3 regions of the Streptomyces sp. NPDC043685 genome follow, and region 2 is predicted to be linked to each of the others. Evidence: riboswitches for the same ligand, from Rfam matches in the RefSeq annotation. Region 2 holds a riboswitch; each other region holds the start of a gene.
What was found. A riboswitch is a leader RNA that binds a small molecule or an ion and turns the genes downstream of it on or off. The one in region 2 is predicted to bind cyclic di-AMP.
Positions count from the first base shown of each region.

Region 1: it holds a riboswitch for cyclic di-AMP, as region 2 does, so the genes downstream of both, AC0665_RS19620 (C40 family peptidase) here and AC0665_RS11190 (M23 family metallopeptidase) in region 2, are expected to answer to the same signal.
Region 3: it holds a riboswitch for cyclic di-AMP, as region 2 does, so the genes downstream of both, AC0665_RS20715 (M23 family metallopeptidase) here and AC0665_RS11190 (M23 family metallopeptidase) in region 2, are expected to answer to the same signal.

Region 1 is NZ_JBWKCH010000005.1:597,518-602,229, forward strand. It holds gene AC0665_RS19610 (ATP-dependent Clp protease proteolytic subunit) at 62-697, shown strand; gene AC0665_RS19615 (hypothetical protein) at 705-1,013, shown strand; cyclic di-AMP (ydaO/yuaA leader) riboswitch at 1,429-1,563, shown strand; gene AC0665_RS19620 (C40 family peptidase) at 1,567-2,040, shown strand; partial or broken gene AC0665_RS19625 (DUF6328 family protein) at 2,122-2,277, shown strand; gene AC0665_RS19630 (ATP-binding protein) at 2,581-3,036, opposite strand; gene AC0665_RS19635 (helix-turn-helix domain-containing protein) at 3,250-4,110, shown strand; gene AC0665_RS19640 (DUF397 domain-containing protein) at 4,120-4,350, shown strand; gene AC0665_RS19645 (8-amino-7-oxononanoate synthase) at 4,402-4,712, opposite strand, start outside.
Region 2 is NZ_JBWKCH010000003.1:436,703-441,414, reverse strand. It holds gene AC0665_RS11200 (SGNH/GDSL hydrolase family protein) at 1-87, opposite strand, end outside; gene AC0665_RS11195 (DUF6250 domain-containing protein) at 233-946, opposite strand; gene AC0665_RS11190 (M23 family metallopeptidase) at 1,141-2,055, opposite strand; cyclic di-AMP (ydaO/yuaA leader) riboswitch at 2,060-2,214, opposite strand; gene AC0665_RS11185 (alpha-galactosidase) at 2,532-4,607, opposite strand.
Region 3 is NZ_JBWKCH010000006.1:115,085-119,796, reverse strand. It holds gene AC0665_RS20725 (HPr family phosphocarrier protein) at 1-184, shown strand, start outside; gene AC0665_RS20720 (GntR family transcriptional regulator) at 343-1,038, opposite strand; gene AC0665_RS20715 (M23 family metallopeptidase) at 1,227-2,015, opposite strand; cyclic di-AMP (ydaO/yuaA leader) riboswitch at 2,028-2,192, opposite strand; gene AC0665_RS20710 (M16 family metallopeptidase) at 2,383-3,771, opposite strand; gene AC0665_RS20705 (M16 family metallopeptidase) at 3,768-4,712, opposite strand, start outside.

The DNA.
Region 1 (4,712 bases), on a different contig from region 2:
GTACATTTTTTACAGAGACGGCTGCCGCCGGAGACAGCCGCGCCGCGAGGAGGGGTTCGTCATGAGCCGACCGTCCGCCCGTCACGTGCTGCCCGAGTTCACCGAACGGACCGGGCCGGGACACCGGACGATGGACCCGTACTCCAAGCTCCTGGAGGAGCGGATCGTCTTCCTCGGAGCGCCCCTGGACGAGACCTCGGCGAACGACGTGATGGCCCAGTTCATACATCTGGAGTACCGGTCCCCGGACCGCGACATCTCGCTCTACATCAACTCCCCCGGCGGCAGCTTCCACGCGATGGCGGCCGTCTACGACACGATGCGGTACGTCTCCTGCGACGTGGAGACGATCTGCCTGGGCCGGGCCGGCGCCGTCTCCTCGGTGCTGCTGGCGGGAGGCACCCCCGGCAAGCGATTCGCGTTGCCCGACGCGCGCGTGGTGATCCGTCAGCCCGCCCTGCCCGAGCCGGCCCGGGGTCAGGCGAGCGATCTGGCGATCCAGGCCGACGAGTTGACGCGCATCCGGCTCCGCATGGAGGAGATGCTCGCGCGGCACACGGGCCGCAGCCAGGAGCAGGTGAGCACGGACATCGAACGGGAGAAGACCCTCACCGCCCAGGAAGCGGTGGAGTACGGCCTGGTGGACGGGATCATCCCCAGCCGCAAGGCCATCCCGGTCCCGCCGGCCGGACGGTGAGGTCCCGGTGCTCCCGCCCGAACTGCCGCCGCTGCCCGCCCTGACACGCGCCGAGGCGGAATTGATCGACCGTTACCTCGAGGTCGTCGACCTGCTGGGTCGTATCAACCCCGCGCAGGACGGCGACACCTACCGCGGTCTGCGCGCCGCCCAGGCCCTGGTCGGCAAGGCCACCGCCCTGCGGGACGCACTGGCCCTGATGCACCAGCGGGGCGAGAGAGAGCTGCACGCCCGCACGCTGGCCCGGGCCCTGCGGGTGCTGGACGGCGAGCGGCGCACGGCACGGCTCAGCCTCCCGCCGGAGTCCGCCAGTTGACGCGAAGCCGTCGATCCCGGACGCCCGATCCGACTGAGAGGCGTCCGGAGCTGAGTCGAAACGGACCAAATGACGTACCCCTGTTCGGAGTAGACGGGAGACCGATTTCGAGACCGCCCCGGTTGCGCAACGCGCGTGGCCAGGGGACGGAATGGGTTATTCCATCGCTGGTCCGGCGCTCCGCGAACCCGTGGACAGTGGCTCGAACGCACACGTGTCCACCCGAACGGGCGAGTGGTGAGTAACAACACAAATCCCCGGTTCCGTTGGGAAATCCGGACAGGCATGAGCCAAGATCCCTGTCTGACGACAAGCCCCCGCCGCTGTGGCGGGGCGATCCGGGCGGACGCCGAGTCCTGCCGCCGCCCGGATGACCGGTCGACAGGAGTGGATCGGCAGGAGTGGAGGACCCAAGCACGACGGGTCGCCGACACGGTCACGCCATGACCGGAGCCGAGCAGCCCTTGGGGTGAAGCCGCGTCAGCGGCCGGGCAACTTCGCCAGCCCGAATCCGACAGGTCATCCTTCACAGGCGGCTGACGAAGGGTTGCGCATGACTGCGCTCAATCGTGTCCCGTCGCTCATGGCCCGGGCCGGCACGGCCTCGGCGCTCACCATCGCCGCCGTCGGCGGTTCGATAGTGGCGCCCGGCTTCGCCTCCGACGCCGCGGCAGCCACGCCGGCGACCAAGGCACTCCAGATCGCGGCCTCGAAGAAGGGTGCACCTTACAAGTACGGGGCCACCGGTCCGCACCGGTTCGACTGCTCCGGGCTCACGCTCTACTCGTTCAAGAAGGCCGGCAAGAAGCTCCCCCGCACGGCTGCCCAGCAGTACAACAAGACCCGCCACATCTCCGCCAAGAACCGCAAGGCGGGAGACCTGGTGTTCTTCCACTCGGGCAGCAACGTGTACCACGTCGGTATCTACGCGGGTAAGAACAAGCTCTGGCACTCCCCGAAGAGCGGGGACGTGGTGCGGCTCCAGAAGATCTGGACCAAGAGCGTCTGGTACGGGCGCGTGAAGTGATCCACCCGGCGTGCGGTGGCGTCCTGACGCGCCGCCGCACGCCGGCGCTTGACACGGGCTCCCAGGGACACCCGTCACCCCTTGGCCGAGCACCGTCCCTGCACCGCGCGCAACGAGACTCCGCTGCAACGCGCCGGCCGCGACGTCGTCGAGCTGCTCCAGGAACTGCGGATCACCCGGACGGGCGTACAGATCCTCTTCGCCTTCCTGCTCTCGCTCGCCTGCACCTCGCGCTGGTGACGCGCTGGACCGTGCCGAGGTCCTCGAAGCGTCGCGGCGGGCGTCGCGACGTTCCTGGTCTGCGTCGGCCTGTGGGGGGTGCTGCCGCGGCTGGCACGGCGGGCAGGGCTGCGGAACGGGGCGGAGGGCGCCGCGGAGGCCGCCGGGCAGGAGCCGGAGCGGGAGGACGTCGGCGGGATCCCCGCACCGCTGCGGCACACCGTCAGGCAGCCGTCAGGGCTCCGGGGAGCGGCTGCGCACCGGGAGGCGTCGGCGCGGCAGCGGTGACGGTCGCGCGGGCCGGGGCGCGCGCGGGGGGAGCTACGGCTCCTGCCGGGCCGTGGTCGCCGGCCGGACCGGGACGGCCCACGGGAGCTCGACCGAGATGGTCTTGCCGCCCTCGCGGGTGGGGCGGATGCGGAGCCGGCCGCCGCACTCCGCGGTCAGCCAGCGGATGATGACCAGTCCTCGGCCGTTGTCCTGCTGCACGGCGGCCGGCAGGCGTCTGGGGAAGCGCGGGTGGCTGTCCGTGACGCCGATGCGCAGCTGTTCGTCGCGCTCGAGTGCGACGTCCACGGTGAACGTGGGCGACTGGCCGAAGGTGTGCTGGACGGCGTTGGTGGCGAGTTCGGAGACGATGATCCGGACGGTGTCGGACACTTCCGTGCCCGCCGGCAGGCCCCACTCCGCCAGCGTGTCCACGACATAGGCACGCGCTGCGAAGACCGAGGCGGGATCGCTCGGCAGAGTGACGGATGCTTCCAAATGGTCTGCCATGGCGACGTCGTCCCTTTCCCACGGGACCGCGGTCCGACACGGAGCGGATGGTTCGAGTACGGTCCCGGACTGGTGCTTCGTCGCCAGACTGCCACCAGAACGCCCGTGAAGGACGGCGATCCACCAAGATATGCATATATCTGTCGCTCGAAGCGGTGAACTCTGCGACGCGAGACCGTATTTGGGTGGCTCGGAAGGAGTAAGGAGGAGCCCATGCAGCACGGTCCCGCGGTACGCCGCCGCAAACTGGGCGCCGAACTGCGTGCGCTGCGCACCTCTGCGGGGCTCACGAGCGGTGAGGCGGCCCGGCTGGTGGGCTGGCACCAGTCCAAGGTCAGCCGGATCGAGACGGGCACGAGCGGGGTGAAACCGGCCGATGTGCGGTTACTCCTCGACGCCTACGGCGTGGCCGACACCCAACTGCGCGACCTGCTGCTGGCGTTGGCCGGCGGCGACGCGAGCGACGGACGTCATCACTGGTGGCACGCCTACCGCGGGGTGCTGCCGCCGACCTACCGGGACTTCATCAGCCTGGAGTCGCAGGCCGGCACGATGCGCACGCTGGAGACCACGGTGGTCCCGGGCCTGCTCCAGACGCCCGAGTACGCGCGCGCGGTGACGCGGGCGGCGGTGGAGGGGCTCGCGGAGGACCGGGTCGACGCGCTGGTCGAGGTGCGCCTGGCCCGGCAGGACGTGCTGCGCGCGGACCCTCCGCTGGAACTGAGCGCCGTCCTGGACGAGGCGGTGCTGCGCCGGGAGGTGGGCGGACCCGGGGTCATGACCCGCCAGCTGGAGCGGCTGGTCGAGGCCGCCCGGCTGCCCCAAGTGCGCCTCCAGGTCCTGCCGTTCGCCGCCGGGGCGCACATCGGCGTCACCGGCCCTTTCGTTATCTTCTCATTTTCGAGCACTTCTGATCTAGATGTGGTTGTTCTCGACCACTTGACGAGTAGCCTCTACCTCGAACGGAAAGAAGACCTCCAGGCCTACACGGAGGCCTTCAACGCCCTTCAGATCCACGCCCTTTCGCCCGAGGACTCGTTGGATTTCATCGCCGGGACAGCCACCGGCGCGTAAGGAGGCACCATGCGTGCACTGCCTCGTCATGTCCCCTCAAGCAGCGAACTGCACAGTGTGCGGTGGTTGCGCAGCAGCTACAGCACCGGCGCGAACAACTGCGTCGAGACCGCGCGTCCGGACGCCCCGCCGTGGGCCGGACTGCTCGCCGTGCGCGACTCCAAGGACCCGGCCGGACCCGCGTTGCTCTTCTCGCCGGAGAGCTGGACGGCGTTCACGGCCGGGATGGACCGCATCTGACCGCGTTCGATCGATACCTCATCGTGCGACGCACGGCCGTGTCACGCCGACTCATGGCCGCGTCTCGCCGATCAGCCGCACCGCGCTTTCGATCTGTTGACCGGTCAGGTCGGCGCGAGCGGTCAGCCTGAGCCGTGAGATGCCGTCGGGCACGGAGGGAGGACGGAAACACCCCACGGCCAGGCCCGCCGCGCGGCACCGTGCCGCCCAGTTCACCGCGTCCTCCGCGGAGGGCGCGCGCACCGAGACCACCGCGGCGTCCGGACGTACCGCCTCAAGGCCCGCGGCGGTCAGGCGTGCGTGCAGTTCGGCCGCCACCGCGCGGGCCCGCGCCGCCCGTTCCGGTTCCCGGCGCAGCAGCC
Region 2 (4,712 bases):
GGCCCAGCCGACGAATGCCCCGTCGGGGCCGGGATCGCCGACGCCCTCGGTGAAGCTGTCCCCCAGCGCCACGTACGACCCGATCACTGCTCTGCTGTCACTCTTCGAATCGTCTGCCACAACGGTCCATGATTCACCCTTGAATGTGACTTACGCGACCGTAGGAAGGGGTTGACTGGCGGTGAGATAAGCCACTCCCAAAGTGTTCGCCAACTCCGGAATACACCGCTTGTCAGGGATGTTTCGGGGTGAACCGCCAGACCCGGAATCCGCTGATCCGGAAATGGCTCCAGACGGTCCGGAAGGCGAAGTGCCCGCCCGTGTAGGGCTGCGGGTCGGTGTGGTCGAAGACGAGCCGCCCGTTGTTCCACCATTGGACCGTGGAGCCGTCGGAGACGATCCGGACCCGGTTCGGCTCGTTCGCGGCCAGCAGCGGCTCGGTGTAGTCGAGGACCAGGGGCCGCACGCCGGGCTCGCCGACGTAACGGCGCAGCCGGGTCGTGGTGTTGTAGTTGGCGCCGTAGCCCGCGTAGTAGGTCGTGAGGTGGTCGTACTCGTCGAGGGCGCCGCCGCGCCGGGTCGCGAAGAGGTCGTGCGGGGAGCGGACGTCGGTCGCGTTCCAGAAGTTGTTGAGGTCCGAGACCCGGTCGTTGGCCCCGCCCTCGGAGACCGGGGTCGCGGTGTACTCGAGCAGGTACGGCCCTTCGAGCCGCCGCCTGAACCACACGGTGGCACCGCTCGGCACGTCGATCTCCAGGACGCCGCGGGAGGCGGTGACCGTGCCGCCGTCCTGGAGTTCGGTCACCCACTGCCCGAGGCCGTGGCAGAAGTCGTCGCGGGCGACGAGGCGGCGGCGGGGCGCGGCCTGCGCGGGCGCCGTCGGCGAGAGGGCCGCGTATGCGGCTCCGGCCGCCAGGGCCGCGAACGCTCTGCGGGTGGTCGGCACGGGACACAGCTCCTCGGGATCCGCCGGGAAGGCTCTGGAAAGCGCTTGCACTCCGGATGGGATCACTCTGTCCCAACTGCCGCCGTCTGTCGATCCCTTGATGCGACGTCGGCCCGCGCACACCGAAGGCCGGACCCGGGATCGATCGGGGTCCGGCCTTCGGAGGCGTGTCAGGCAGGTGGTCGTGCGGTCGGTCAGCCGACGGAGACGCCGTGCGAGCGCAGGTAGGCGACCGGGTCCACGTCCGAGCCGTAGTCCGGCGTGGTGCGGATCTCGAAGTGCAGGTGCGGTCCGGTGACGTTGCCGGTCGCGCCCGACAGGCCGACCTGCTGCCCGGCGGTCACGGTCTGGCCGGCCGAGACGGACAGCTGGGACAGGTGGGCGTACTGGGCGTAGAAGCCGTCGGCGAGCTTGATGACGACCTGGTTGCCGTAGGCGCCGCCCCAGCCGGCGGAGACGACCGTGCCCGCGCCGACGGCCTTCAGGGAGGTGCCGGTCGGGACGACGAAGTCGACACCGGTGTGGTAGCCGCTGGACCACATGCTGCCGGACATGTGGTACGGGGTGCCGATGGTGGCGCCGTCCACCGGGAGGGTGTAGCCGCTGGAGTTGCTCTGCGCGGCGGGCTGGGCGGCGGCCGGCTTGGCGGCGGTCTCCGCCTTCGGCGCCGGGTCGGCGGCGGACTGCTCGGGGGCCGAGGCCTTGGGCGTCGCGGGGGCGGACGGCTTCGGCGCGCTCGCCGCCTTCTTGCCGATCGACAGCTTCAGGCCCGGGTGGATCAGCGACGGGTCGGAACCGACGGCGTCACGGTTGTCGGCGTAGAGCTTCTTCCAGCCGCCGCTGACGTGCTGGTCGGCCGCGATCTTCGCGAGGTAGTCGCCGGCCTTCACGGTGTAGACGCGGGAGCCGGTGGCGTTTTCGGCGGCCTTCTTCTGAGCGGCCGGGGCCGACTGGACGGCCTTTTCCGGAGCCGACTGCGGGGTGGCGGCGTGGGCGCCGGCGGCCCCCATGAGCGGGAGGGCGAGGGCGGCCCCGCCGGTTCCGGCGACGGCGATGGAGCGGGTGAAACGCTGAGTCTTGGGGCGGCGGTGCTTACCCTTCGCGGGCATGACGAATTCCTCTCCGTCGCCTGCGAGGTGAGCTGTCGGGTGCGAGCTGGAGATGCCCGGCCGCGCCGAGGCGTGGCTTAACCCCAAGCCGTTCCGGGAACCGGAACAGGCGTCTTACCTGTGGGTCCCCCGCTCCTGCCGTACGTCGGGTCAGTGTGTGGGGCTCCGGGCGGCGGCAGGATTAGGCGTCCGTCCGGATTGGTGTGGAACGTAAGCGACCAAGACGCAATAGGACAAGCTTGCGGTTGCCCGCGACGGTGTTTCCCTCACCGCGTCGACACATTCCGCCGTCACCGAGCGTGGATTACCGATCTCCCGCTTTGCTCAATAACCCTGCGCATTGCCGGAATTACGTGAACATGGCAACAACACATCGTCACGAATATGACGATGGTCACGCGCCCCGACCTCATCTCCTTTACGATCGGGGCACGTTATCCCCTTAACTATCTAAGCGCCCTATTCGGACAGAAGGGCTACTTCCGCTTAAGACGGACGACGGTGGCGTCGAGATCCCCGCCCAGGCCGACCCGCAGTCCGTGATGGAGCAGCAGGGCACCTCGGTGAACTTCGCCCGTTTCGAGGCATTCGTACTCCGCCGCCGGGTCGAGGCCGCGCAGCCGGAGTGCCGGGACGGGCTCGCCGTAGCGCTGCGCCTGGAGCCAGGCGAGTACGACGGTCTCCTCGCCGAGGACGTACTGCACGGCGCTCAGCCCGCCCTCCGGGGGGCGCAGCCGGTACAGGTCGCCGCGCTGCACCACGGGCCGGATCTCCTTGTAGAGCCCGACCCACTCCGCCGCCTCGGCCAGCTCCTCGGCCGTCCACTTCGTGAGGTCGCCGCCGACCCCGAGCACCCCGGCCATGGCACTGACGAACCGGAACCGCAGCGAGCTGGCCCGGTGGTTGAGCATGGCGTTCGGACTGTCGGTGACCCAGGCGGCCATGACCCGGGCCGGATGGATCTGGCTGAAGCCGTGCTGGATGGCGAGCCGGTCCAGGGGGTCGGTGTTGTCGGAGGTCCACACCTGGTCCGTGCGGCTCAGTACGCCGAGGTCGATCCGGCCGCCGCCGCCCGAGCAGGACTCGAAGGCCACGCCCGGGTGGGCGGCCCGCAGCCGGTCCAGCAGGGCGTACAGGCCGCGCACGTGGTCGACCCACAGCCGCTGCGGATAGGGGTCGTCGGGCCAGCCGGCATCGGTGAAGCAGCGGTTGAAGTCCCACTTCACGTAGTCGATCGGCGCGCTGGACAGGAGCCCGTCGAGCTGCTCCCACAGATACTCCCGGACATCCTCACGCGCGAGGTTGAGGACGAGCTGATTGCGGAACTCCGTCCGCTTTCGTCCTGTTTGGTACTGCACCCAGTCGGGGTGCGCGCGGTACAGATCGCTGTCCGGGTTGACCATCTCGGGCTCGACCCAGATGCCGAACCGCATGCCGAGTCCGCGCACATGATCGGCGAGCGGCTTCAGCCCGCCCGGGAAGCGGTCGGGGTTGGGAGTCCAGTCGCCGAGCCCGGCCCGGTCGCTGGTGCGCGCCCCGAACCAGCCGTCGTCGACCACGAACAGCTCGACGCCCATGGCGGCGGCCCGCTCGGCGAGCGCCCGCTGCTGCTCCTCGGAGATGTCGAACTCGGTGGCCTCCCAGGAGTTGAACAGCACCGGCCGGTCCTGCCCGGCGTCCGGGATCACGTACGCGCGCTGGTAGGCGTGCCAGGCCCGGCTCGCCCCGCCGAAGCCGCCGTCGCTCCAGAGCCCGGCGAAGACGGGGGTGGTGTACGACTCACCCGCGTCCAGCGTCAGCAGGCCCGAGTCGTCGTAGCCGGCGCCGCCGGTGATCTGCACGCGCGCGTCGGGGAGCTGGGCGACGGCGATCCGCCAGGAGCCGGACCAGCCCAGGGCGCAGCCGTACACCTCGCCGTGCTCCTCGGTGGCGTCGGTGTCGAGGGCGACCCAGGGCAGGTGCTGGTGGGAGGTGTGGCCGCGGCGGCTGCCGATGACCTTCTCGCCGTGGGTGAGGGGCGAGCGCGTCAGCCGGGACTCGGCACCCCATCGGCCGTGCAGCTGGGAGAGCCGCCAGGCGTCACGGTCGGGCAGCGTCCAGGTCGCGGAGTCGGCGCGCAGCAGCTCCAGTGCCGGTCCCCGGTTGTCCAGGGTCACCCAGCGCTCGACGACGTCCGTCGAGGCACGCATGCGGTAGTGCAGCGTCACGGTCAGGCCGTCGTCGCGGAACCGGAGCCGCAGCTCGTCGTCCTGGGTGTCGTGTCCCTCGAAGGTCCACTCGGTGCCGCGGCGCCCGGCCGTGCGCACGGACAGGGCGGGGCGCGCGAAACGGGGGCCGCCCTCGACCGGGTACTCCTCCCGTCCGTCGAGCGGGGACTCGAAGGGCCAGTACTCGGGCAGCGGCCGCACGGTGAGGGCCTCGGCGTCGGCGAGGCCGATCCTGGGGCCCCAGTGCAGGTGCAGCAGCTCGTCCCGTTCGGTGACATGGACGGCATAGCTGCTGGCCGGCCCGGAGAGTACCCATGTACGACCGTCTTCGGAGATGTCCAGCATCATGGCCTCACAGATTCGAACAAGCCCGACCAGGGGCGACCAGGCGGCAACATCATCGAGTGCCGCGGGGGCTCCGGGCAACGCCTGTGGACAACTCATTGCCCC
Region 3 (4,712 bases), on a different contig from region 2:
GACGATCGCCAAGGCCGACGGCAAGCCCGTCAACGCGGCCTCCATGCTGGCCGTCCTCGGCCTCGGCGCCCAGGGTGGCGAGGAGATCGTCCTCGCCTCCGACGCCGAGGGCGCGGACGCCGCCCTGGACCGGCTCGCGAAGCTGGTCTCCGAGGGTCTCGAGGAACTGCCCGAGACCGTCTGATCCCGGGCGCCCGATCGGGTGCACAGCGAAGGGCTCGTCCGAATTCACCGGGCGGGCCCTTCGCCATTTGACGCCGAAATGGGGAACGAATTCAGGAATCCGGGCAGCTGAAAGAGACCCCCGGAAATTGACTGCTCTCTTTGTATACGGCTGCCGTGTTAATGCCGCAGGCTCGCCGTGTTTACGGGATGTTGCGAGTTCCTCACACGCTCGGCGCCTTCCCCGACGGAGCCGGAACGCAAGCGGTGTGCGCCCGTCGCGCGCTCGGTGTGCAGCGCCGTGACCGCCCGCGCGCGCTCGCTGTCGCCGCGCGCCACCGCGTCCACGATCGCGCCGTGCTCCGCCCAGGACTCCACCGGACTCAGCGGCGCGTCCACGGCGTACATCCAGGCGATCTTGTGGCGGAGCTGGGTGAGCATCGAGGTCAGCGCGGGACTGCCGGAGGCCTGGGCGAGCGTCTCGTGGAACCAGCCGTCCAAGGAGCGCAGATCGTCGCTGTTGCCCCGGCGGGCCCGCTCCTGGCCCAGCCGGACCAGGCCGCGCAGGACCTTCAGATGCCCCTCGGTGCGGCGCTGGGCGGCCCGTGCGGCGCCGAGCGGCTCCAGCAGCAGCCGCATCTCCAGCAGGTCGGCGGCCTCCTGCTCGGTGGGTTCGGCCACGCACGCGCCCGCGTGCCGCCGGGTCACCACGAAGCCCTCGGCCTCCAGGGTGCGCAGCGCCTCCCGCACGGGGACCCGCGAGACGCCGTAGCGGCGCGCGAGGAGTTCTTCGGTGAGCCGGCTGCCGCGCGCGTGGACACCGGCGACGATGTCGTCCCGGATGGCCGTGCACACCGAGTGCGCGGGAATACGCATGACCGACCTCCGCTTAATCCCCGTGAAACGCCGGCGAGCGGCGCGTGTTCCGTGACTCTATTGCAATGAGCGGGAATTTCCGACGGCAAGCGGGAATCCATGAATATTTTTTGGACAGTCCGCCGGCGTGAACGCCGAAAGCCCCGGCTCGGGGAGCCGGGGCTTCGGGGAGTGCGATGAGGTGCCGGTCAGACGTTCACGCCGTGCGAGCGCAGGTAGGCGACCGGGTCGATGTCCGAGCCGTACTCGGGGCTCGTGCGGGCCTCGAAGTGCAGGTGCGGACCGGTGACGTTGCCGGTCGCGCCGGACAGGCCGATCTGCTGGCCCGGGGTGACCTGCTGGCCGACCGAGACGCCGATCGAGGACAGGTGGCCGTACTGCGTGTACGTCCCGTCGTGCATCTTGATCACGATCTGGTTGCCGTAGGAGCCGCCCCAGCCGGCCTCGACGACGGTGCCCGCGCCGACCGCGTGGACGGAGGTGCCGGTGGCGGCGTGGAAGTCGACGCCGGTGTGGCTGCCGGAGGACCACAGGCCGCTGCTCGCCTTGTAGCCGGTGGAGACGTACGAGCCGGAGATCGGGGCCACGAAGGCGTTGAGGCGCTTGCGCTCGGCCTCGCGGGCGGCGCGCTCCTTGGCCTCACGGGCCTTCTCGGCGGCTTCCTTGGCCTCCTGGGCGGCCTCGGCGGCACGCTTGCGGGCGGCCTCCTCGGCCTTCTGCTTGGCGGCGGCCTCCTCGGCGGCCTGCTGCTGCGCGATGGCCTGGGCGTCGATCTGCTGGGCCACGGTGTCGCCCATGGTGACGACCGGGGTGAGCCCCGTCTGCTCGGCGGTGGGCTCGGCGGCGAAGGCCGCGGGGGCCGCCACGGTGCCAATCACGCCGGTGGTGGCGAGGGCCGCGACGCCCGCCGCGCGGGCGGTGCCGCGCTGGATCCTGCTGGGACGACGGTGCTTGCCGGTGGCGCGAGTGAACGCCATGAAGTGGCTGGTCCTTTCCTTCCCTCTCGCCTACCGGGTTAGCTGACGGGTTCGGAGCAGGAAGGTCTCCTACGGACTCCCTCGCCACTGGCGCGGGCGTCCGATTCACCCCAGGGACTGCGATGGGTCCCCGGCTCCCCTGGCTCGCGCCGTACGGGGACTCGGCGATGACTGTCCGGTGCCGCGGGTGCGGCGCACTGCCTGACGAACAGCCCGGATGACGCTAAGCGGCGTCACTTTCAATTCCCAAATGAATCCCGGCTTTTGTAGCGCATCCCACAGGGCAGACAGGCAACCTCCGTATCAATTCGGGCATAAAGGGGCCCTGGCGCCTTCGAAGACGGCCAGGGCCCCTGAGCGTGTGCCGCTACTCGGCGGCGACGACGGTGACTTCGCCGATGCCGAGGGCCTCGACGGGTGCCTTGATCTGCGCCGCGTCACCGACGAGAACGGTCACCAGACGGTCCACCGGGAAGGCGCTCACGGCCGCCGCGGTGGCCTCCACGGTGCCGGTGGCCGCGAGCTGCCGGTACAGGGTGGCCTGGTAGTCGTCGGGCAGGTGCTGCTCGACCTGGTCGGCCAGCGTGCTCGCGACGGCCGCCGCCGTCTCGTACTTCAGCGGCGCCACGCCCACCAGGTTCTGCACGGCGACGTCCCGCTCGGCGTCGGTCAGCCCCTCGGCGGCGAGGGTGCGCAGCACCGTCCAGAGGTCCTCCAGGGCGGGGCCGGTGTTGGGCGTGTCCACGGAACCGCTGATGGCGAGCATCGCGGCACCGGTGCCGTCCGGCGCGGACCTGAGGACCTGGCCGAACGCCCGCACGCCGTAGGTGTAGCCCTTCTCCTCGCGCAGGACGCGGTCCAGGCGGGAGGTGAGGGTGCCGCCGAGGCAGTACGTGCCGAGCACCTGCGCAGGCCACACGCGGTCGTGCCGGTCCGGGCCGATACGGCCGATCAGCAACTGCGTCTGGACGGCGCCCGGGCGGTCCACGATGACGACCCGGCCGGTGTCGTCGGCGGTCACCGGCGGCACCGGGCGCGGCTCGGCCGAGGAGCCCGTCCAGGCGCCCAGGGTCTCCCCGAGCAGGGCGTCGAGGTCGATGCCGGTCAGGTCGCCGACGACCACCACGGTGGCCGTGGCGGGGCGGACGTGCTTCTCGTAGAAGCCGCGCACGGCCGCGGAGTCGATCGATGCGACCGTCTCCTCGGTGCCCTGCCGGGGCCGCGACATGCGCGAGCCCGCCGGGAACAGCTCCCTGGAGAGCTCCTTGGCGGCGCGCCGTGAGGGGTTGGCCAGCTCGTGCGGGATCTCGTCGAGGCGGTTGCGGACCAGCCGCTCGACCTCGCTGTCGGCGAACGCGGGCGCCCTCAGGGCGTCGGCGATCAGGTTCAGTCCCTTGGCGAGCCGGGAGGCGGGCACCTCCAGGCTGAGCCGGACGCCCGGGTGGTCGGCGTGGGCGTCGAGGGTGGCTCCGGCGCGCTCCAGCTCGGCGGCGAACTCCTCGGCGGAGTGCTTGTCGGTGCCCTCGGAGAAGGCCCGGGCCATGATCGTGGCCACACCGTCGAGGCCGGCCGGCTCGGCTTCCAGGGGGGCGTCCAGCAGCACCTCCACCGCGACGACCTGCTGGCCGGGGCGGTGGCAGCGCAGCACCGTCAGGCCGTTGCCGAGCGTGCCGCGCTCGGGGGCCGGGAAGGCCCAGGGGCGGGCCTCGCCCGCCTGCGGCCGGGGGTGGAAGTCCATCGTGGCGAGCTCGGTCACTTGGCCGCCTCCTCGTTCTCGTCGCCGGCCGCGGCTGCGGTCTCGTCGGTCTCGTCGGCGACGGGCTCGTAGACGAGCACCGCGCGGTTGTCGGGGCGCAGGCGGGCCTTGGCGGCCTCCTGGACCTCCTCCGCCGTGATCTCCAGGACGCGGTTGACCGCCGTCAGGGCGAGCTGCGGGTCGCCGAACAGCACGGCGTACCGGCACAGTTCGTCGGCGCGGCCCGCGACCGTGCCGAGGCGGTCCAGCCACTCGCGCTCCAACTGGGCCTGGGCGCGCTCCATCTCCTCGGCCGTGGGACCCTCCTCGGCGAACCGGGCGAGCTCCTCGTCGATGGCGCTCTCGATGACCGGGACCTCCACGTCACCGGACGTCTTCACGTCCAGCCACCCCAGGGAGGGCGCCCCGGCGAGCCGCAGCAGGCCGAATCCGGCCGCCACGGCCGTACGGTCGCGCCGCACCAGGCGGTTGTAGAGGCGGGAGGACTCGCCGCCGCCGAGGACGGTGAGGGCCAGGTCGGCCGCGTCGCATTCGCGCGTGCCGTCGTGGGGCAGCCGGTAGGCGGCCATCAGCGCACGCGCGGGGACGTCCTCCTCGACGACCTCGCGCAGCTGCTCGCCGATGATCTCCGGCAGCGAGCCGTCGCGCGGGGCGGGCTTGCCGTCGTGACCGGGGATGGAGCCGAAGTACTTCTCGACCCAGGCCAGCGTCTGCTCGGGGTCGATGTCGCCGACCACGGACAGCACGGCGTTGTTCGGCGCGTAGTACGTGCGGAAGAACGCGCGCGCGTCCTCCAGCGTCGCCGCGTCCAGGTCGGCCATCGAGCCGATCGGGGTGTGGTGGTAGGGGTGGCCCTCCGGGTAGGCGAGGGCGGTCAGCTTCTCGAAGGCCGTGCCGTAGGGGACGTTGTCGTAGCGCTGGCGGCGCTCGTTCTTGACGAC